Regions from separate parts of the Streptomyces sp. NPDC045470 genome, predicted to be linked through region 1. Evidence: riboswitches for the same ligand, from Rfam matches in the RefSeq annotation. Region 1 holds a riboswitch; each other region holds the start of a gene.
The links. Region 1 has a riboswitch for thiamine pyrophosphate ahead of thiC (phosphomethylpyrimidine synthase ThiC). Riboswitches for the same ligand answer to the same signal wherever they lie in the genome.
Positions count from the first base shown of each region.

Region 1 (6,680 bases):
GCGCTGCCCCCGACGACGGCGACCACCAGGGGATTCGATCCCTGGAGGATGGCAGGGAGGATGAACAGCGTCAGCACCAGGAAGCTCACGACGAGCGCGACCAGCGCGAGAGCCCCGCGAAGCCGCCCGACCACGACGACCGCCGCGGCGAAGAGGGCGGCGAGCACCCACATCGGGAAGGTTCGGTCCACATCGGTGACCGAATACTGCAAGTCTTTGGGCGCTTTGGGTGCGTACGCGACCACGACACCTTGCCCGGCCTTGTAGTGCCGCGTGGCGTCGGGCGTCACGATCGACTCGAACCGCCGGCCCGTGTCCTTCCCGGTGGTCACCTCGACGATGGCCCGCTCGCAGTGCTTGGCCTGCTGGGGGCCGGTGGGGGAGGACGGTTGCTGCTGCGAAGGCTGCTGTTGCTGCTGGGCATGGACGTCCGCACAGTTCACTTCCTCGACCTTCACCACCTTCGCCTTCTCGGTGGGCTGGTCGAAGCCGACACCGGACGGCTTGTGGCCGGGTGCGCCGCCCGGCCACAGCACGACCAGTCCGACCAGGACCGCGGCGGTGAACGGGATGAGCACCGCCGCGATGACTTTGCGGAGGTGGCGCGAGACGGGGGCCGCGGGGCCGTGGCTGTGCCCGTGCCCATGACTGTGCCCGTGCCCTTGGCCGGGGCCAGGCTCGTGTTCGGCTCCGGTCCTGGCTCCGGCCCCGGCTGCGGGCACGGGCCCGGACCCGTGCGACGGACCGGAAGCGTGGTCGTGCGCGGAGTGCGAAGGCTCGTTGCTGGTCACCGCCCGATCATCGCAAGAACTGGCAGGGCCCCCTGTTCACCGCGCCACACCGGCCGCTACCGTGGTGGCACCTTTGCAATCGCGGGAGCTCGGAGCACCGGGCTGAGAGGGCGCTGACCCCCGTACGGAACGTCCGGCCGAAGCCGGGAACGCCGTCACGGACATCGCTGCGTCGACCGCCGAACCTGTTACCGGGTAATGCCGGCGTAGGGAGTGGGTCTTCATGACTCTGCAGGATGCACGCACGCCCGAAAACGGCCAGAACTCCGCCACGGAGATCGGCTGGCACAAGGGCTACCTCACCGGATCGCGCCCCGACCTCCGGGTTCCGGTCCGGCGTGTGCACCTCACCAACGGCAAGGACGTGACGCTCTACGACACGTCAGGGCCGTACACCGACCCCAACATCGAAAACGACGTCCGCCGCGGCCTGGCGCCGCTGCGGGAGAACTGGATCATCAGCCGCGGCGACACCGAGGAGTACGCGGGGCGGCCGCCCCGGCCCGAGGACGACGGCCTCAAGCACACCTCGCCGCGCGGCGGCCTGAAGAACCTCGACGCGGTCTTCCCCGGCCGCCCCCGGCAGCCGCGCCGGGGCCGGGGCGGCGCCGCGGTCACCCAGCTCGCGTACGCGCGGCGGGGCGAGGTCACGGCGGAGATGGAGTACGTGGCGATCCGCGAGAACGTCTCCCCCGAGTTCGTACGGGACGAGATCGCGGCCGGCCGGGCGGTCCTGCCCGCCAACGTCAACCACCCGGAGATCGAGCCGATGATCATCGGCAAGAACTTCCTGGTGAAGGTCAACGCGAACATCGGCAACTCCGCCGTCACCTCCTCCATCGAGGAGGAGGTGGAGAAGATGACCTGGGCGACCCGCTGGGGCGCCGACACGGTCATGGACCTGTCCACCGGCCGCAACATCCACACCACCCGCGAATGGGTGCTGCGCAACTCCCCCGTGCCCATCGGCACCGTCCCCCTCTACCAGGCACTGGAGAAGGTGGACGGCAAGGCCGAGGAACTGTCCTGGGAGATCTACAAGGACACGGTCGTCGAACAGGCCGAACAGGGCGTGGACTACATGACCGTCCACGCGGGTGTCCTGCTGCGGTACGTGCCCCTGACGGCCCGCCGCAAGACCGGCATCGTCTCGCGCGGTGGTTCGATCATGGCGGCGTGGTGCCTCGCGCACCACAAGGAATCGTTCCTCTACACCCATTTCGAAGAACTCTGCGAGATCCTCGCCTCCTACGACGTCACGTACTCCCTCGGCGACGGTCTGCGCCCCGGGTCCATCGCGGACGCCAACGACGAGGCGCAGTTCGCGGAGTTGCGGACGCTCGGCGAGCTGAACTCGATCGCCAAGCGGCACGGCGTACAGACGATGATCGAGGGCCCGGGACACGTCCCGATGCACAAGATCAAGGAGAACATCGACCTCCAGCAGGAGATCTGCGAAGAGGCCCCGTTCTACACGCTCGGCCCGCTGACCACGGACATCGCGCCCGCGTACGACCACATCACCTCCGGGATCGGCGCGGCGATGATCGCCTGGTGGGGCACGGCGATGCTCTGCTACGTCACGCCGAAGGAGCACCTGGGCCTGCCGGACCGGGACGACGTGAAGACCGGTGTCATCACGTACAAGATCGCGGCCCATGCGGCGGACCTGGCCAAGGGCCACCCCGGGGCCCAGGAGTGGGACGACGCGCTGTCCGACGCGCGCTTCGAGTTCCGGTGGGAGGACCAGTTCAACCTGGCCCTCGACCCGGACACGGCCCGCGCCTTCCACGACGAGACGCTGCCGGCGGAGCCGGCGAAGACGGCGCACTTCTGTTCCATGTGCGGCCCGAAGTTCTGCTCCATGAAGATCTCGCAGGACATCCGCCGCGAGCACGGTGGCGACCTGGCGGTCGGCACGGAGGCGGCTGCGGAGGCAGCGGCCGGAATGGCCGAGAAGTCGAAGGAGTTCGCGGCGGCGGGGAATCGGGTGTATCTGCCGATCGCGGAGTGAGAGTTTCCGAGAGCGTAACCTCCCGTTACGGTCTCAGGAGCTCACCGGGGCGTTGTCCACAGGCTGGTGCGATCCCCGCGGCATGGCTATCGTGCAACAACGTCCGGGCCCGAAGCCGCAAGTTCCGATTGCGACTTCGGGCCCGTTGCGTACGCGCCGTACCGGGTCAGCGAGGCCCCGTACACCTCGGGGCCCCGTAGGCGCCCACCCCGGCCTGTCGGATACACCCCCGTTTGAGCAGCATCCGCAGCGAGTCGTGCACGCGGTGCTCGGTGAGTCCGGTCCGCTGGGCGATCACCCGCAACGGGTATCTGGTGACACTGAGTTGACGAGCGCCGGAGCAAGGTAGGCCGCTACGGCCCAGATGTCTCCGGTGACGACCAAGTGTCGGCCTTTCCAGTCCGCGAGCAGATCGTCGGGGGTCAAAGCGGGGTTCACGGGGGCCGGTGAGTCGGCTCCGCACAGCTTGTCCGCGATGCGCTCCAGCGATTCGGCCATGCTGCCGAGCAAACGCATCTCCTGGTTTCGCAGCGCCGTGTACGTCTCGTCCATACGGAGGTCGTGTTCCTCAAGGCGGATGATCGCGTCGGCGACGTGATCGGGAATGGTGTAGGCCGCAGGTGCCGCTGGGGCACCGGCTCGGGCAGTGGCTCCACTCAATGAGTACGTACCGTCCCGCTGCACGGCTGCGACTACTTCCGCCACCCAGCATTTGAACGGCTCGGCTTCGGCCTTGGTGCACGCGTTGACGAGCATGATGAGCCCATGGAGGTCCACCATGTTCATCGATGTCTTGAGCCGGTGACCTGCAATCTTGCGGGAAGCGTCTGCCCCACAGACGCTTCGTGCAAGAGCGCCGAGCACTTTGATTCCCGCCTTGGGCACATGGGCCATAAGCGCTTGGCGCGTGTTGTCGTAGCCCAGGTTGACGGCGACATCCACAGCCGGAAACCAATGCGTTCCGTCCGGCATGGTCAGCCTTCATACCCGCGCCCCTGCCGCCGCGTACACGAAGTCGTTGACGTCGATAGCTTCCTGCCGTCCCGCGTGCGGGGACCGTGCGTCTTGTGTGCTCATGGTGAGCATCACCTCCACCGCCGAACGTAAGTCCCCCGCCACCCCAACCCCCGCCCGATAAACCGCATTTCACTTCATCGTGGCGGGTCCGCGCACAGCCGAGGGGGGCCCGGTATCGGACCCCCCTCGGGTGTGGCGTGCGGGCGCTATTCAGGATGGTGGTCCGGGCCCCCGTAGTCGGGGCTGGTGAAGTCCGGGCTGGTGAAGCGGGGTCGGGGAGCGGCGGGCGGGCCGCCGTCCGGGCTGGTGAAGTCGGGCCGTGAGTAGCCCAGGGTCGGGATACGGCCGCCGTCGACGCCGCGGCGCGGCACGTAACGGGCCGTACCGTGGCCGTTGACGCCGGCCGGATCGGACAGGGCCTCGCGCAGGAACGGCAGTATGCCGCGCTCCAGGAGCGCCTGCCGCCAGGCGTCCCGGGCGAGGTCCACCTCCCCGGCCGGGCCGCTCCGGCCGTCGCCGGTGCGTGGGGCGCGGAGCGAGGTGGAGCCGTTGCGCCAGGCTGCGAGGACCAGGCTCGCCATGGCGACCAGTGCCCCCGCGGCGGTGATCGCCGCGAAGATCCAGCCCACACTGATCATCGGCTGGGCGGCGGACGGGTCGGTGCCGACCGTCCGCAGGATGTACCCGATGACCAGGAACAGGACGGCGGCGATCCCCGCCAGTACCGGGGCCAGCACCGCGAGCATCGCGGCCAGTCCGGCACCGGCCGGTTCGGCGACCTCGCCCACGGTCGTGGCGAGGTCGATCCCCGGTCCGCCCGCGGAAGCGCCTTTCTCCTCACGGCCTTCCACGCCGCCGGCGTCCGGTGCGGGTGCCGGAGCGCGCAGCTCCTCGCGGAGCCGTACATAGTGTCGGTATTCGGCCGTCGCGCATGCGGCGATGGCCGATGTGGCGCTGAGCGCCATGGTGCGCAACTGCTCGGTGTTGAGGTGCTTACCCGCCGCGGAGGGCATTTCCGGTCGGTATTCCGCGGTGCGCAGCGCCTCGTCGAGGAGCCGCGCGAATTCCGCGCGATCCTCGCTCAGCAGGTGCGGAGCGCTGTTCATGTGCATCCCCCGATGCTCCGTAGGGCCGTACAGGCCGGCGTGGGCCGGGCAGTGGGCGGAAACGGAGGAGAGCCTGCTACGGATAGACCGATGGTAGAGCGCCTCCGGCACGGGGTGACAGGGTGTTTGCGGAAATAGGGACCGCTCCTGCCTGGCTCGGGCCCCGCTGCGCCACTTCCCTACCTTCCGCTACCCCTGCCCGGATAACGGTCAGGCAGTCAGGGGAAGTTGTACGACCAGTAGTTTTCCGGCCATGGTGATCCCGCCGTCCATGGCGATGGCCAGCCCGTCGGCGTAGACGTGCGGACCGTCGACGGCGACGCTCTCCCGTTCGTCGTCGTCCTCGCCGCCGACCTCGCCGAGGAGGTACGGGATCGGGCTGTGGCCGTGCACGACGCGTCGGCCGCCGTAGGTGTCGAGGAGTTCGCGTACGGCCATGGGGCCGGCTTCCTCGTCGCGGAAGGCGAACCGCTTGGTGAACTTGCGGAACAGGTCCCAGACCTCGTCCGCGTCGCTGCGCGTGAGGACGTCGTGGACGGTGTCGTTGACGTCCTCGATGGAGTCGCCGTACTCCAGGTAGGCCGTGGTGTCGGAGTGCACGAGCAGGTGCCCGTCCTCCTCCGAGACGGCGTCGAGGCGGGCCATCCACTGCAGGTGGTGGTCCTGGAGGCGGTCCATGTCGGTCTTCTGGCCACCGTTGAGGAGCCAGGCGGCCTGGAAGGACGCGGTGCCGGCGCCGGACTGGACCGGGGTGTCACCGAACCGCTTGGCGCCGAGGAGCAGCAGTTCGTGGTTGCCCATCAGGGCCTTGCAGTAGCCGCCGGCCGCCGCGGCCTCGGCGGAGAGCTGCATGACGAGGTCGATGACGCCGATGCCGTCCGGGCCGCGGTCGGTGAAGTCGCCGAGGAACCACAGGCGGGCGTTGCCGGCGGCCCACTGGCCGTCGGCGTCGATGAGGCCCTCGGCGGCGAGCGCCTCGCGCAGCTCGTCGTAGTAACCGTGCACGTCACCGACGACGTACAGCGGACCGCCGCCCTCCTGCTGCTCGGCGGCGGGTACGGCCGATTCGGGCACGGCCGTCAGGTCGACGGTCGGGCGGTCGATGAGGGTGTCCGTACGGGTGACGGGCGGGAGGTCCGTACGGCCGTCGGGGTGACCGGTGCCGCCGGCCGTGGCGACGGGGCCGACGACCGGGAGGGAGCGCTCGGTGGGCGTGTACTCGGGCGGCATGCCGTGCGGAGCGGCGGGCGCGCCCACGGCCGCCGGAGGAACGGTCGGCTGCGGGGGGACCGCGGGTGCCGGGGGCACCGGTGGAGCAGGCGGCTGCCCCGGAGCCGGAGGTTGTGCCGGCATGGTCCGCACCATGGGTCCCACACTGGCCCCCTGAGTCATCGACCCCTCCACCGTCGCGCCGCCGTGCACCTCGCGGACCTTGCCTGGTCGACGGCGGTCCGTGGTGTCGTGCGCCCATCATAGGAATGCCGCTCGCAGGTTGTGACGCACCCGGGGGTGGTCAATCGCTCGGCGCCCGGTGTTCGCTGCCGTTTTCTCCGGGATCCACCCGATTTTATCCCGGGCGTCTGGGTGCCGGGCGGGCGGCGCGGCGGCGGCAGGGGGACGGCACGACGTGCCGAAGTCGTCCGGTGGGGTGGCTCCGGTCCGACTCTCCGGCCCGATACCCCGGCCGGACACACCTCCGGCCGTGCGGACGCGGGAAGCGCGTCCACACGGCCGCTCGAACGTGTGACGGTC
Region 1 is NZ_JBEZAN010000008.1:135,723-142,402, reverse strand. It holds gene AB0A97_RS23130 (YibE/F family protein) at 1-722, opposite strand, end outside; TPP riboswitch at 863-1,021, shown strand; gene thiC (phosphomethylpyrimidine synthase ThiC) at 1,015-2,805, shown strand; gene AB0A97_RS23120 (Bro-N domain-containing protein) at 3,100-3,777, opposite strand; gene AB0A97_RS23115 (hypothetical protein) at 4,029-4,934, opposite strand; gene AB0A97_RS23110 (metallophosphoesterase) at 5,139-6,293, opposite strand.

Region 2 (6,680 bases), on a different contig from region 1:
CGTGTGCTCACCGCGCTCGGCAAACGCCTTGAGGAGTTCGCCGATGCGCTCCCAGGGGTTGGGGCGGTTGATCGCGCGGGCCAGCGCGTCCCCGTAGGGGTTGAGGCTCTGGAAGAACGCCTTCTTGCCGTTGTTGTGCGGCTGGCAGAGCGGCTCCAGGTTCTCCAGTTCGGTCTTGCCTCCCCATGAGCGCGGGACGATGTGGTCGATCTGGAGCTTGGCGTCCTTGGGACCGGCGCCGCACATTGCGCAGAACCTGCCCTTGACCGTGAAGACTTCCGCCTGGAGCTTCGGGGAGATGCGTGCGCCTTTGTCGGTGACCGGGGTCTGGCTCCACCCCTCGATGCGGTAGACCCAGTCGCCGCTGCCCTCGCGCCGGTAGGAGTTCACGGTGAAGTGGTCGCGCACTTCCCGGAGGCGGCGCTGACTGTGCACGTTGCCCTTGCCGAACACCTCCCGGGAGCGTTCGACCCACTCGCCCATCGTCGGCGGGTCGGACCGCCGTTCCAGCAGAAAGCGGCACGCCTCAGCCGTTTCCCGGTTCGGGAACAGCTCCGCGATCTCGCTGCTGTCCGGCTCCGGCAGCGGGCGCTGCTCCTGTCCGCTCGGCTCGTTCATGATGCGTCTCCCGTCCCGCCGCCCCATGGCTGGCGATACGGACGATCTTATGGGCGGCATGAGCGAACGGGCAAGTGATTTGGCCATGCCGCCGCAGTAGATGATTGGCGGTTTCGTGGTGTTGACCTGCAAGGATGTAAAAATCGTCGCCGCCGGAAACTGCGTGAGCAGAACGACTTTCCGGCGGCGACATCTGGTCGTGATGTTCAGCTTGGTAGGAGGCGGAGCCGTGTCGTCACCCCGGCTTCTGGTGCGGCCAGGCACGCGCTTCGTCGCAGCGGGCCGCCGACTGGTGATCGGGCTGAGGGTGAGAGGGGTCCCGCGTGGGCGGTGCCGGCGTACGCAGCTCCCGCCGTGACTGTGCAGGTGGGAGGAGGGGCCGCTCCGCCTGCTGGGGCCGTCTGTGGGCCGTGAAGGGACAGCCAGCAACCCCCAACGACCACCACCAACCACCATGACGGAACGCTCGTGGGGCAGGTCACAGAGACGCGTCTGCGACACTGGAAGAACCATGCCTAAGCCCGGAGAACTCACTTTCGTCGCGCCGCGCGGAGCCAAGAAGCCCCCGCGGCACCTTGCCGATCTCACCCCCGCCGAGCGGCGCGAAGCCGTGGCCGCGGTCGGTGAGAAGCCGTTCCGTGCCAAGCAGCTGTCGCAGCACTACTTCGCGCGGTACGCGCACGACCCGGCGGAGTGGACCGACATCCCGGCCGCGGCGCGGGAGAAGCTGGCGTCGGAGCTGGTGCCCGAGCTGATGAGTGTGGTGCGGCACATCTCCTGTGACGACGACACCACCCGCAAGACGCTGTGGAAGCTGCACGACGGGACCCTCGTGGAGTCCGTGCTGATGCGCTACCCGGACCGGGTGACGATGTGCATCTCGTCGCAGGCCGGGTGCGGCATGAACTGTCCGTTCTGCGCGACGGGGCAGGCCGGGCTGGACCGGAACCTCTCCACCGCCGAGATCGTTCATCAGATCGTCGACGGCATGCGGGCGCTGCGTGACGGTGAGGTGCCGGGTGGGCCGGCCCGGTTGTCCAACATCGTCTTCATGGGCATGGGCGAGCCGCTGGCGAACTACAAGCGGGTCGTGGGGGCGATCCGGCGGCTGACCGACCCCGAGCCCGACGGGGTGGGGCTGTCCCAGCGTGGCATCACGGTGTCCACGGTCGGTCTGGTCCCGGCGATGCTGCGGTTCGCGGACGAGGGCCTGAAGTGCCGGCTCGCGGTGTCGCTGCACGCGCCGGACGACGAGCTGCGCGACACGCTCGTACCGGTCAACACGCGCTGGAAGGTGCGGGAGGTGCTGGACGCCGCGTGGGAGTACGCGGAGAAGTCCGGACGGCGGATCTCGATCGAGTACGCGCTGATCCGGGACATCAACGACCAGGCTTGGCGCGGTGACTTGCTGGGGCGTCTGCTCAAGGGCAAGCGGGTCCATGTGAACCTGATTCCGCTGAACCCGACGCCCGGGTCGAAGTGGACCGCGTCCCGTCCCGAGGACGAGAAGGCGTTCGTCGAGGCCGTCGCCGCGCACGGTGTGCCGGTGACCGTCCGCGACACGCGCGGACAGGAGATCGACGGCGCCTGCGGGCAGCTCGCCGCCGCGGAGCGCTGACCGCCCGCTGGTACGGTGTGATCGAACAAATGCACATTCCGACAGGGGAGCGCCACAGCGCTGAGAGTGCGGCAGTGTCACGGACCGAGCGTCACGGACACCGAGGTGCCGCAGACCCTTGAACCTCGCCCGGGTCATTCCGGGTAGGAAGTTCGGTCGTCACTCATGCTGTTGCGCCCCGTCCGGCCTTCTTCGCGAAGCGCCGGGCGGGGCCGCGTCTCTTCCTGGCCAGCCAGGAGGAATTCAGTGAGCACCAACAGAAGGATCACCGTCACGGCGCTGGCCGTCGCGGCCGGCATGACGGCGCTCGCCGCGTGCGGCTCGGGAGGCAGCGGCGGCGGCAAGGATCCGAAGACCGTCACGCTCGTCAGCCACGACTCCTTCAATGTCTCGAAATCCGTGCTGGCGGAGTTCACCGAGCAGACCGGTTACAAGGTCGACGTGCTCAAGGGCGGGGACGCGGGCAAGGCCGTCAACCAGGCGATCCTGTCGAAGGGCAACCCGCAGGGTGACGTCTTCTTCGGTATCGACAACACGCTGCTGTCGCGCGGGCTGAAGGCAGGGATCTTCACTCCGTACCAGGCCAAGGGGCTGGAGAGCGTGCCCGCCGAGCTCCAGCTCGACAAGGCGGAGCACCGGGTGACGCCGGTGGACTACGGCGACACCTGCGTCAACTACGACCGGGCCTACTTCGCCGCGCACAAGATCGGGCCGCCGAAGACCTTCGACGACCTGCTCAAGCCCGAGTACAAGGGGCTGCTGGTCACCGAGAACTCCGCCACGTCGTCGCCGGGGCTCGCCTTCCAGCTCGGCACCATCGCCGAGTACGGCGAGTCCGGCTGGCAGGACTACTGGAAGAAGCTCAAGGCCAACGGCGTCGAGGTCGTGGACGGCTGGGAGCAGGCGTACAACGAGCGGTTCTCGGGTTCGGCGGCCGGTAAGGGCAAGGGGGACAAGCCCCTGGTGGTGTCGTACGCGTCGAGCCCTCCGGTGGAGGTGCTGGGCAAGAAGCCGGAGCCGAAGGAGGCGCCCACGGGCGTCGCGGTCGGCACCTGCTTCCGGCAGATCGAGTTCGCGGGCCTGCTCAAGGGCGCCAAGAACGAGAAGGGCGGCAAGGCGCTGCTGGACTTCCTGCTGAGCAAGCGGTTCCAGGAGGACATGCCGCTCCAGATGTTCGTCAACCCGGCGCGTCAGGACGCGAAGGTGCCGGAGCTGTTCACCAAGTACGGCGAGAAGATCGACAAGCCGGGGACGGTGGCTCCGGAGACGATCACCAAGAACCGCGAACAGTGGATCAAGCAGTGGTCCTCGCTCGTTCTGAAGTAACCGGCCGCGCGAGGCGGGCGCGCCGCGGACGGGCAACGGCCGGCCGGCTCGCCCTGATGGCGCTGCCGCTCGCCTTCTTCGCGCTGTTCTTCGCCTACCCGGTCGCCGCGATCGTCGGGCGCGGGCTGAAGGACGGCGGGCAGTGGCAGCCGGGCCGGGCCGGGGAGGTGCTCTCCGACCCGGACGTCCTGCGCGTCCTGTGGTTCACCGTCTGGCAGGCGGCGGCCTCGACCGGGCTCACGCTGCTGATCGCGCTCCCCGGCGCGTATGTCTTCGCGCGCTTCGAATTCCCCGGAAAGAGGCTGCTGCGGTCCGTGGTCGCGGTGCCGTTCGTCCTGCCCACGGTGGTGGTGGGGTCGGCGTTCCTGGCCCTGGTCGGGCGTGGCGGGGTGCTGGACGACCTGTGGGGCGTACGGCTGGACACGTCGGTGTGGGCGATCCTGCTGGCGCACGTCTTCTTCAACTACGCCGTGGTCGTACGGACCGTCTCCGGCCTCTGGGGGCAGCTCGACCCGCGGCAGGAGGAGGCGGCCCGGGTGCTCGGGGCGTCCCGTTGGGGCGCCTGGCGGCGGGTGACGCTGCCCGCCCTGGGGCCGGCCGTCGCTGCTGCCGCCCTGATGGTCTTCCTCTTCACCTTCACCTCCTTCGGCGTGGTGCAGATCCTGGGAGGGCCGACGTTCTCCACTCTGGAGGTGGAGATCTACCGGCAGACCGCCGACTTCCTGGACCTCCCCACGGCCGCCGTCCTCACCCTGCTGCAGTTCGCCGCCGTGCTGGCACTGCTGGCCCTGCACGCCTGGACCGTACGGCGGCGGGAGGCCGCCCTCACGCTCGTCGACCCGGCGCAGACGGTACGGCGGCCGCGCGGCGCGGGCCAGTGGGCGCTGCTGTGGGGGACGCTCGTCGTGATCGTGCTGCTGCTGGTGGTGCCGCTGGCGGTGCTGATCGAGCGGTCCTTCGCGGGGCCGGACGGCTACGGGTTCACGTTCTACCGGGCGCTGCAATCCGCCGCCTCCATGGACAGCACTTTTGCCGTCGCCCCCTTGAACGCCTTGTGGAACTCGCTCGCCTACGGGGCGGCCGCCACGCTGATCGCCCTGGTGGTGGGCGGACTGGCCGCGGCCGCGCTGACGAAGCGGGGCGGCAGGCTGGTGCGGGGGTTCGACGCGTTGCTGATGCTGCCCCTCGGGGTTTCGGCCGTGACCGTCGGCTTCGGCTTTCTGATCACTCTCGACGAGCCGCCGCTCGACCTGCGCTCGTCGTGGTGGCTGGTGCCACTGGCGCAGGCGCTGGTCGGGGTGCCCTTCGTCGTACGGACCATGCTGCCCGTGCTGCGCGCGGTGGACGAGCGGCTGCGGGAAGCGGCCGCGGTGCTGGGAGCCTCGCCCTGGCGGGTGTGGCGCGAGGTCGACCTGCCGCTGGTGCGGCGGGCCCTGCTGGTCGCCGCGGGCTTCGCCTTCGCCGTCTCGCTGGGCGAGTTCGGCGCGACGGTCTTCATCGCGCGACCGGACAACCCGACGCTGCCGGTGGCCGTCGCACGGCTGCTGGGACGCGCTGGAGAACTCAACTACGGACAGGCCATGGCACTGTCCACGATCTTGATGGTGGTGTGCGCGGGCGCGCTGCTGGCGCTGGAGCGCATCCGCACCGACCAGGCCGGAGAGTTTTAGATGGCGGGACACGCCGATACGGGACGCGCCGACACGGCGGACGGGGCACTGCTGCGGCTGGACGACGTCACCGTCCGCTTCCGCACCGGGCAGCCGCCGGCGCTGGACGCGGTCGACCTGAGCGTCGCCGCGCAGGAGACCGTGTGCGTGCTGGGGCCCAGCGGCAGCGGCAAGTCCACGCTTCTGCGGGTCGTGGCGGGACTGCAGGCCGCCGACGCGGGGCGCGTCTTCCTGGAAGGACGGGACCAGTCGGGCGTGCCCACCCACCGCCGCGGCCTCGGGCTGATGTTCCAGGACCACCAGCTCTTCCCGCAGCGCGACGTCGGCGGGAACGTGGCCTTCGGCCTGCGCATGCGAGGCGCGTCACGTGCCGAACAGGAGCGTACGGTTGCCGAACTCCTGGACCTGGTGGGTCTGCCCGGCGCCCAGCGGCGTGCGGTGGCGGCGCTGTCCGGCGGCGAACAACAGCGGGTCGCGCTGGCCCGCGCACTCGCACCGCGGCCACGGCTGCTGATGCTGGACGAGCCGCTCGGCCAGCTCGACCGCGGCCTGCGGGAGCGCCTGGTCGTCGAACTGCGCAGAGTCTTCGGCGAGCTGGGGACGACCGTGCTGGCCGTGACGCACGACCAGGGCGAAGCCTTCGCGCTGGCCGATCGGGTGGTGGTCATGCAGGAGGGGCGGATCGCGCAGAGCGGTACCCCGCTGGAGGTCTGGCAGCGCCCCGCCACCGAGTTCGTCGCCCGCTTCCTGGGCTTCGACAACGTGGTGGAGGCGACCGTACGGGGCGGGTCCGCCGACACCCCCTGGGGGAAGATCCCGGTACCGGACGGCACACCGGACGGCCCGTGCCGCCTGCTGGTGCGCCCGGCCGGGGTGCGCATCACGGCCGCCGCGGACGGGCTGCCGTGCAGGGTAGCGGCCCGCACCTTCCGCGGTACCCATGTCGCGCTGCTCCTCCAGCCGGACACCGGGCCGCAGGTGGAGGCGGCCTGCGCGCTGCGGGACGCCCCACAGGACGGGGAGCCGGTGGGCGTCACCTTCGCGGCCGAGGACGTCGTGGTCCTGAACCGCTGAGGGACGCCCACCACCGGGACGCGTGCCCGCGCTCGTACTACGGGGAGCTGGTGCGGCTGCCCGCCGTGGTCCGGGCGTCGCTCACGGCCGACGGCCCGTCCGGCGCCTTCGCTTCCTCCGCGGGAGCCGGTACGGCCGCCGGCCCGGACGCCGTACCGGTCGTGCCGCCGTCCTCCGGCTCGCCGAACCAGGCGACCGCGACGGCGCCGGCCACCGCCACGACGAAACCGAGCACCGCCATCCAGGCGAAGCCCGGCCGGGAGGAGTCACCGAGCCACAGCACCCCGAGGATGCCCGGTACCACCGTCTCGCCCACCACCAGCGCCGCCGTGGCACCGTTGACCGAACCGATCTGGAGAGCCACCGTGTGCAGG
Region 2 is NZ_JBEZAN010000002.1:105,552-112,231, reverse strand. It holds gene AB0A97_RS06810 (HNH endonuclease) at 1-618, opposite strand, end outside; gene rlmN (23S rRNA (adenine(2503)-C(2))-methyltransferase RlmN) at 1,130-2,236, shown strand; TPP riboswitch at 2,270-2,404, shown strand; gene AB0A97_RS06800 (thiamine ABC transporter substrate-binding protein) at 2,483-3,562, shown strand; gene AB0A97_RS06795 (iron ABC transporter permease) at 3,619-5,232, shown strand; gene AB0A97_RS06790 (ABC transporter ATP-binding protein) at 5,233-6,306, shown strand; gene AB0A97_RS06785 (hypothetical protein) at 6,344-6,680, opposite strand, start outside.
Region 2: another riboswitch for thiamine pyrophosphate. It lies ahead of AB0A97_RS06800 (thiamine ABC transporter substrate-binding protein); the one in region 1 lies ahead of thiC (phosphomethylpyrimidine synthase ThiC).

Region 3 (6,680 bases), on a different contig from region 1:
CAGCCGGCCGCCCTCGACCGCGTGCCGCATCGCCTCCGCCATCAGGACGGGCTCCTGCGCACGGGTCACCGCCGACGCCAGCATCACCGCGGCGCAGCCCAGCTCCATGGCCAGGGCGGCGTCGGAGGCGGTGCCGGCGCCCGCGTCCAGGATCACCGGGACCCCGGCCCGCTCGGTGATCAGTTGGAAGTTGTGCGGATTGCGGATGCCGAGTCCGGAGCCGATGGGGGAGCCCAGCGGCATGATCGCGGCGCAGCCCACGTCCTCCAGCTTGCGGGCCAGCACCGGGTCGTCGTTGGTGTACGGCAGGACGGTGAAGCCGTCGTCCACCAGGGTCTCCGCGGCGTCCAGCAGCTCGACCGGGTCGGGCAGCAGCGTGCGCTCGTCCGCGACCACCTCCAGCTTGACCCAGTCGGTGCCCAGCGCCTCCCGGGCCAGCCGGGCGGTCAGCACCGCCTCGCCCGCGGTGAAGCAGCCCGCGGTGTTCGGCAGCACACGGATGCCGTGCCGTTCCAGTACGGACAGCACCGAACCCTGCACGGTCGGGTCCAGGCGGCGCATGGCGACCGTCGTCAGCTCCGTACCGGAGGCGAGCAGCGCCCGCTCCAGGACGTCGAGACTGGGCGCCCCGCCCGTCCCCATGATGAGACGGGAGTGGAAGGTGGTGTCGGCGATGGTGAGGAGATCGTCGGCCATGACGTACGGATCAGCCTCCCTGTACTGCGGTGAGGACCTCGACGCGGTCGCCGTCGCCGAGCGCGGTGGCGGGCCACTGGCCGCGCGGCACCACGGCCTCGTTGACGGCGGCGGCCACGCCGCCCGGTGCCGTGGTCAGACCGGCGACGAGCCGGTCCAGGGTGAGCCCGCCGGGGAACTCCCGGGGCTCGCCGTTCACGGAGACGGTGATGGGCGTGGTGACGGTCATACGGACTGCTCCTGAGGGGCGGGGGCGGCCGTGGGGCCCTGGTCGGTGCCGTTCGCGGGAGCCTGAGGGGGACCGGACGACGGGACGGGGCCCGGCGACGGCACGGGACCGGACGGCGGGACGGGGCCGGACGGCGGCACGGAGCCGGACGAGGTCGGGAGGCCGGGCGCGTCCGGCGCGAAGCGGTCCGGGGTGAACGCCCGGGCCTCCTCCGGCAGCGGGCCGCCGGTCAGCGCCGCCGCCATCACGTCGCCCGTGACCGGCGTCAGCAGCACCCCGTTGCGGTGGTGGCCGGTCGCCACCAGCAGGCCGGGCAGCGCGGTCGGGCCGAGCAGCGGCGCGTTGTCGGGCGAGCCGGGGCGCAGGCCGGCGCGGGACTCGACCAGGGGCAGTTCGGTGATGCCGGGGACCAGCTCATGGGCGTCCCGCAGCAGCTCGTAGACCCCGCCCGCGGTGACTGTGGTGTCCCAGCCCAGCTCCTCGCTGGTGGCGCCGACGACCAGCTCGCCGTTCTCGCGCGGTACGAGGTAGAGCGGGCCGCCGCGCACCACGGCCCGTACGGTGCGGGACAGAAACGGTACGCCGCCGGGCAGGCCGTCCGGCATCCGCAACCGCAGCACCTGGCCCTTGACCGGGCGGACCGGCGGCAGCACGTCCTCCGGGACGCCCGCCAGCAGCCCGCTCCGGCTGCCCGCCGCGAGGACCACCTGCCCGGCCGTGATCCGAGTGCCGTCGGCCAGTTCGGCGCCGGTGGCGCGGCCCCGCACGACGGTCAGCCGCTCGGCGGCGGCGCGGAGGAGGACGACCCCGGCCCGCTCGCAGGCGGCGAGCAGCGCGGCGGCCAGCCGCCGCGGGTCGACCTGGTGGTCCCCGTCCACGCGCAGGCCCCCGCGCACGCCCGGCGCGAGCAACGGCTCCAGGCGCCGGCACTCGCGCCCCGTCAGCCACTCGGACTCCAGGCCGCTGCGGAGCTGGAGGGCGTGCAGGTCGCGCAGGTGGGCGCGGTCGTCGGCGTCCAGCGCGACGGCCAGGGTGCCGCACCGGCGGTAGCCGAGGTCCAGCCCGCTCGCCTCGGTCAGCTCGGCGGCGAACTCGGGGTAGCGGCGCGCGGAGGCGAGGTTGAGGCCGAGCAGCGTCTGCTCGCCGTAGTGCAGCTCGGTGACGGCGGCCAGCATCCCCGCCGCGACCTGGGCGGCGCCGCCGCCGGGGTCCGGATCGGCGACGGCGGTCCGCAACCCGAGCCGGGCCGCCCGCCAGGCGGTGACCAGGCCGATGACGCCGCCGCCGATGACGAGCACGTCGGGGCTCGCGCCGGGGGCGGAGGCCGCCCCGGGGGGTGTCGGTTTCCGTGCGGGTGGATGCGTGTTCCGTACGGGTGGATGCATGGGCGTCCAGCCCCTCCCTTCGCCGGCATGACCCGGATCAGGTTCGTACGGTCGGAGGCCGCGTCAGCCTCCCTCTCAGCCCGGTCGCGTCCGGGCTCCCGCGTGTGCGTTCACCGGCAACCCTAGTACGGGCCGCCGACGCGCCGTAAGGGAGCGCCGGGAGCGGGGAGCGGGGCCGGCGCCGGCGGGTCACGGACCGTGACGTTGTGTCATAGATCTCGTTGCGCGGTGCTCCAGGTCGCGAGACACACCGTCTTACAGTGATCGGGTGAGCGAGCAGACCCAGCCCCAGGACCCTGACCGCGCGCGCCAGGACCGCGAATCCGCCGAGCGCGCGGCCGAACGCAACCGGCGCGCCGTCATCGTCGGCGCCGGACTGGCCGGTGTGCAGACCGCCGTCGCCCTGCGCGAACAGGGCTGGCGCGGAGCGGTCACGGTGCTCGGCGAAGAGCCGCACCAGCCGTACGACCGCCCGCCGCTGTCCAAGGCCGTGCTGCTCGGCAAGGCCGACGGGTCCGCCTTCGACGTGGACTTCGAGGCGCTCGGCATCGAACTGCTGCTGGGCCGCCGCGCCATAGGGCTCGCGGCCGGCTCGCGGGTACTGGAGACGGACGCCGGGCCGCTGCCGTACGACCACCTGGTGATCGCCACCGGCGCCGAACCGGTCACGCTGCCCGGCTGCGACGGGCTGCCGGACGTCCACGTCCTGCGCACCCTCGACGACGCCGAGCGGCTGCGGCCCGTACTGACCGGGCAGCGCGAGGTCGTGGTCGTCGGCGCGGGCTGGATCGGCGCGGAGTTCACCACGGCGGCGCGCGAGGCGGGCTGCCGGGTGACGGTCGTCGAGGCCGCCGACCGGCCGCTGGCCGGCGCGCTGCCCGCCGAGGTCGCCGCTCCCATGGCGGCCTGGTACGAGGACAGCGGCGCCCGGCTGCGGACCGGCGCCCGGGTCGCCGCGGTCACCGAGGGCGCGGTGACGCTCGCCGACGGCGCGGTGCTCACCGCCGACGCGGTCGTCGTGGGCATCGGCGCCCGCCCCGCGACCTCCTGGCTGGCCGGTTCCGGCGTCGAGCTGTCGCCCGAGGACCGCTCCGTCCTGGCCGACGAACGGCTGCGCACCACGCAGCCCGACGTGTACGCGGTCGGCGACTGCGTCTCCTTCCCGTCCGCCCGCTACGGCAGCCGCCTGCTGGTCCACCACTGGGACAACGCCCTGCACGGGCCGCGCACGGTGGCCGCCACCATCGTCCGCGGCGCCGCCGAGGGGCCGGTGTACGACCCGGTCCCGTACTTCTGGTCCGAGCAGTTCGGCCGTTTCGTGCAGTACGCCGGGCACCACGCGGGCGCCGACGAGACGGTGTGGCGCGGCGACCCGGAGAGCGCCGCCTGGTCGGTGGTCTGGCTGCGCGAGGGCGTGCTCGTCGCGCTGCTGGCGGTCGGCCGGCCCCGTGACCTGGCCCAGGGACGCAGGCTCATCGAGCGGGGCGCGGTGCTGGACCGGCGGATGGCGGCGGACGCGTCCGTACCGCTGAAGTCGGCGGCGGTCTGAGGCGACGCGGGGCGGCCCGGGGTGATCTGGGGCGGCTTGGGACGGCCTGAGGCGGCCTGGGGGGGCGTGGGGCGACCCGAGGCGGCGTGGGGCGGAACCCGGTGCCGGAGCCGGGCCCGTGGCTCCGGCGGGTGGTGCGTCCGGTGGCGTTGCCCGGTGGCGCGTCCGGCGGTGCGTTCGGGTGCTGTGGGCTGCGCCGATGGCGATGCCCGGCTACCGGCTGTCAGTGCGAGGTGGCAGGCTTGTCCCGTGACCGAGATTGACGCAAAGATCGATGGACTCGTCCCCGCCTGGCTCACCCTCCCCGACATCGCCGAGATGATCGGTGTCGAGGTGACGCGTGTGCGGCAGCTGGTGAAGGAGGGCCAGCTGATCGCGGTGCGCCGTGGCGAGAACCGTGCCCTGCATGTGCCGGCCGACTTCATCAAGGACGGCAAGGTCGTCAAGGGCCTCGTCGGGACGCTGACGCTCCTCCGGGACGACGGCTTCGCCGACGAGGAGATGCTGGAATGGCTCTTCACCGCCGACGAGACCCTGCCGGGCACCCCCGCCCAGGCCCTGCGGGAGAATCGCGGTACGGAGGTGAAGCGCCGGGCCCAGGCGCTCGCCGTCTAGGCCCGCTCCCTGCTGCGGGGCGCACCCGTGCGCCGAGTGCGTCCGCAGCCGTACCACCGTCGTGACCGCACCCGTGGCCGCGACCGTCTTCGCACCACTGGCGTACGGACCGGAAGGCCCGGTCCGTACGCCGCAGACCTGGGGGGACCCGCTCGATGAGCACCGCACGCCATGCCCTGTCCGACGCCCGGCTCTACCTGTGCACGGACGCCCGCAAGCGCCAGGGCGACCTGGTGCCCTTCCTGGACGCGGTGCTCACGTCGGGCGTGGACATCGTGCAACTGCGCGACAAGGGCATGGAGGCCGCCGAAGAGCTGGCCCACCTGAAGACCTTCGCGGACGCCTGCCGCCGGCACGGCAAGCTGCTCGCGGTCAACGACCGCGCCGACGTCGCCCACGCCATCGGCTCGGACGTCCTGCACCTGGGCCAGGGCGACCTGCCGGTGCCCGCCGCCCGTGCCGTCCTCGGCGACGACGTGCTGATCGGCCGGTCCACCCACGCCGAGGCGGAGGTGGACGCCGCGCTGGCCGAGCCCGGCGTGGACTACTTCTGCACCGGACCCTGCTGGCCCACCCCGACCAAGCCCGGCCGCCACGCCCCCGGCCTGGACCTGGTCCGCTACGCCGCCGTGCGGCGGCCCGAACGCCCCTGGTTCGCCATCGGGGGGATCGACGCGTCCAACCTGGACCAGGTGCTGGACGCGGGCGCCCGCCGGGTGGTCGTCGTCCGGGCGATCACCGAGGCCGAGGACCCGGCGGCCGCGGCCGCCGATCTGGCGAAGCGGGTGCGCGCTCGCGGGGAGTGACCGTCGCCGCGGGTCGCTGGACGGGAGATGGCCGGGCGGTGTCCACGGTGTGGACCGGAACGCGGCTATCCGGGCATTTCACCGGAGCCGGTTGGTGAGCGGGAAGCCCGTGGATAATCTGCACGTATGGCCCTAGGCACAGCTTCCACCAGGACTGATCGCGCACGGACCGTGCGCGACCTGCTCGCTTCCGGCAAGCAGTCGTATTCGTTCGAGTTCGCCGCCCCGAAGACGGAGAAGGGCGAGCGGACGTTGTGGAACGCCATTCGCCGGATCGAGGCGGTCGCGCCGACCTTCGTGTCCGTGACGTACGGGGCGGGCGGCACCTCCCGCGAGGGCACGGTACGGGCGACCGAACGGATCGCCACCGACACCACCCTCACCCCGGTCGCCCACCTGACCGCCGTCAACCACTCCCTCGCCGACCTGCGCAACATCATCGGGCAGTACGCCGACGCCGGTATCCGCAACATGCTCGCGCTGCGCGGCGACCCGCCCGGCGACCCGATGGGCGACTGGATCCAGCACCCCGAAGGTGTCCTGTACGCCGCCGAACTGGTCCGCCTCATCAAGGAGTCGGGCGACTTCTGCGTCGGCGTGGCGGCCTTCCCGGAGATGCACCCGCGTTCGACGGACTGGGACACCGACGTACGGCACTTCGTCGACAAGTGCCGGGCCGGCGCGGACTTCGCGATCACCCAGATGTTCTTCTACGCCGAGGACTACCTCCGGCTGCGCGACCGGGTCGCCGCGGCGGGTTGCGAGACGCCCATCATCCCGGAGATCATGCCGGTCACCAACGTCCGCCAGATCGAACGGTTCGCGCAGCTCAGCAACGCCGCCTTCCCGCCCGAGCTGGCCGAGCGCATCCTCGCCGTCAAGGACGATCCGGCGGCTGTACGCTCCATTGGCATCGAGTATGCGACGGAGCTGTGTGCGCGCTTGATGGCCGAGGGAAGTCCCGGGTTGCACTTCATTACCCTGAACCACTCCACGGCGACGCTGGAAATCTACGAGAATCTGGGTCTGCACCAGCAGTCCTGACGGCGGTTTGCCGTACCACGGCGGTCTGTGGCGCGGCGGAAGAGGGGCGTACATGGGCTGGGTGGTCCTCTACATCGCATTCGGCTGTGTCGCCCTCTGGCTCCTCAGTGAAGTGCTGCTCCAGTACAAGGCCAGACTGCGGTGGCGGCTGCTGGCCTTCACCGGCTTTCTCGGTGTGGTCGTCGGTGTCGTCATCCCGTCGGTGATCGTGATAGCGGCCGGCGCCATCGCCTTCGCCGTCGGACAGACCTACGTCACGCTCTCCTTCCGGAGCGGTTTCCAGTCCGGCTGGGCGCTGCGCGGCAAGCGCCGGGACAGCGGCAAGCGCGGTGACAACCGGCGCCGCCGGGCCAAGG
Region 3 is NZ_JBEZAN010000001.1:395,277-401,956, reverse strand. It holds gene AB0A97_RS01685 (thiazole synthase) at 1-696, opposite strand, end outside; gene thiS (sulfur carrier protein ThiS) at 707-925, opposite strand; gene thiO (glycine oxidase ThiO) at 922-2,223, opposite strand; TPP riboswitch at 2,308-2,423, opposite strand; gene AB0A97_RS01670 (FAD-dependent oxidoreductase) at 2,672-3,859, shown strand; gene AB0A97_RS01665 (Rv2175c family DNA-binding protein) at 4,109-4,474, shown strand; gene thiE (thiamine phosphate synthase) at 4,630-5,280, shown strand; gene metF (methylenetetrahydrofolate reductase [NAD(P)H]) at 5,407-6,324, shown strand; gene AB0A97_RS01650 (hypothetical protein) at 6,377-6,680, shown strand, end outside.
Region 3: another riboswitch for thiamine pyrophosphate. It lies ahead of thiO (glycine oxidase ThiO); the one in region 1 lies ahead of thiC (phosphomethylpyrimidine synthase ThiC).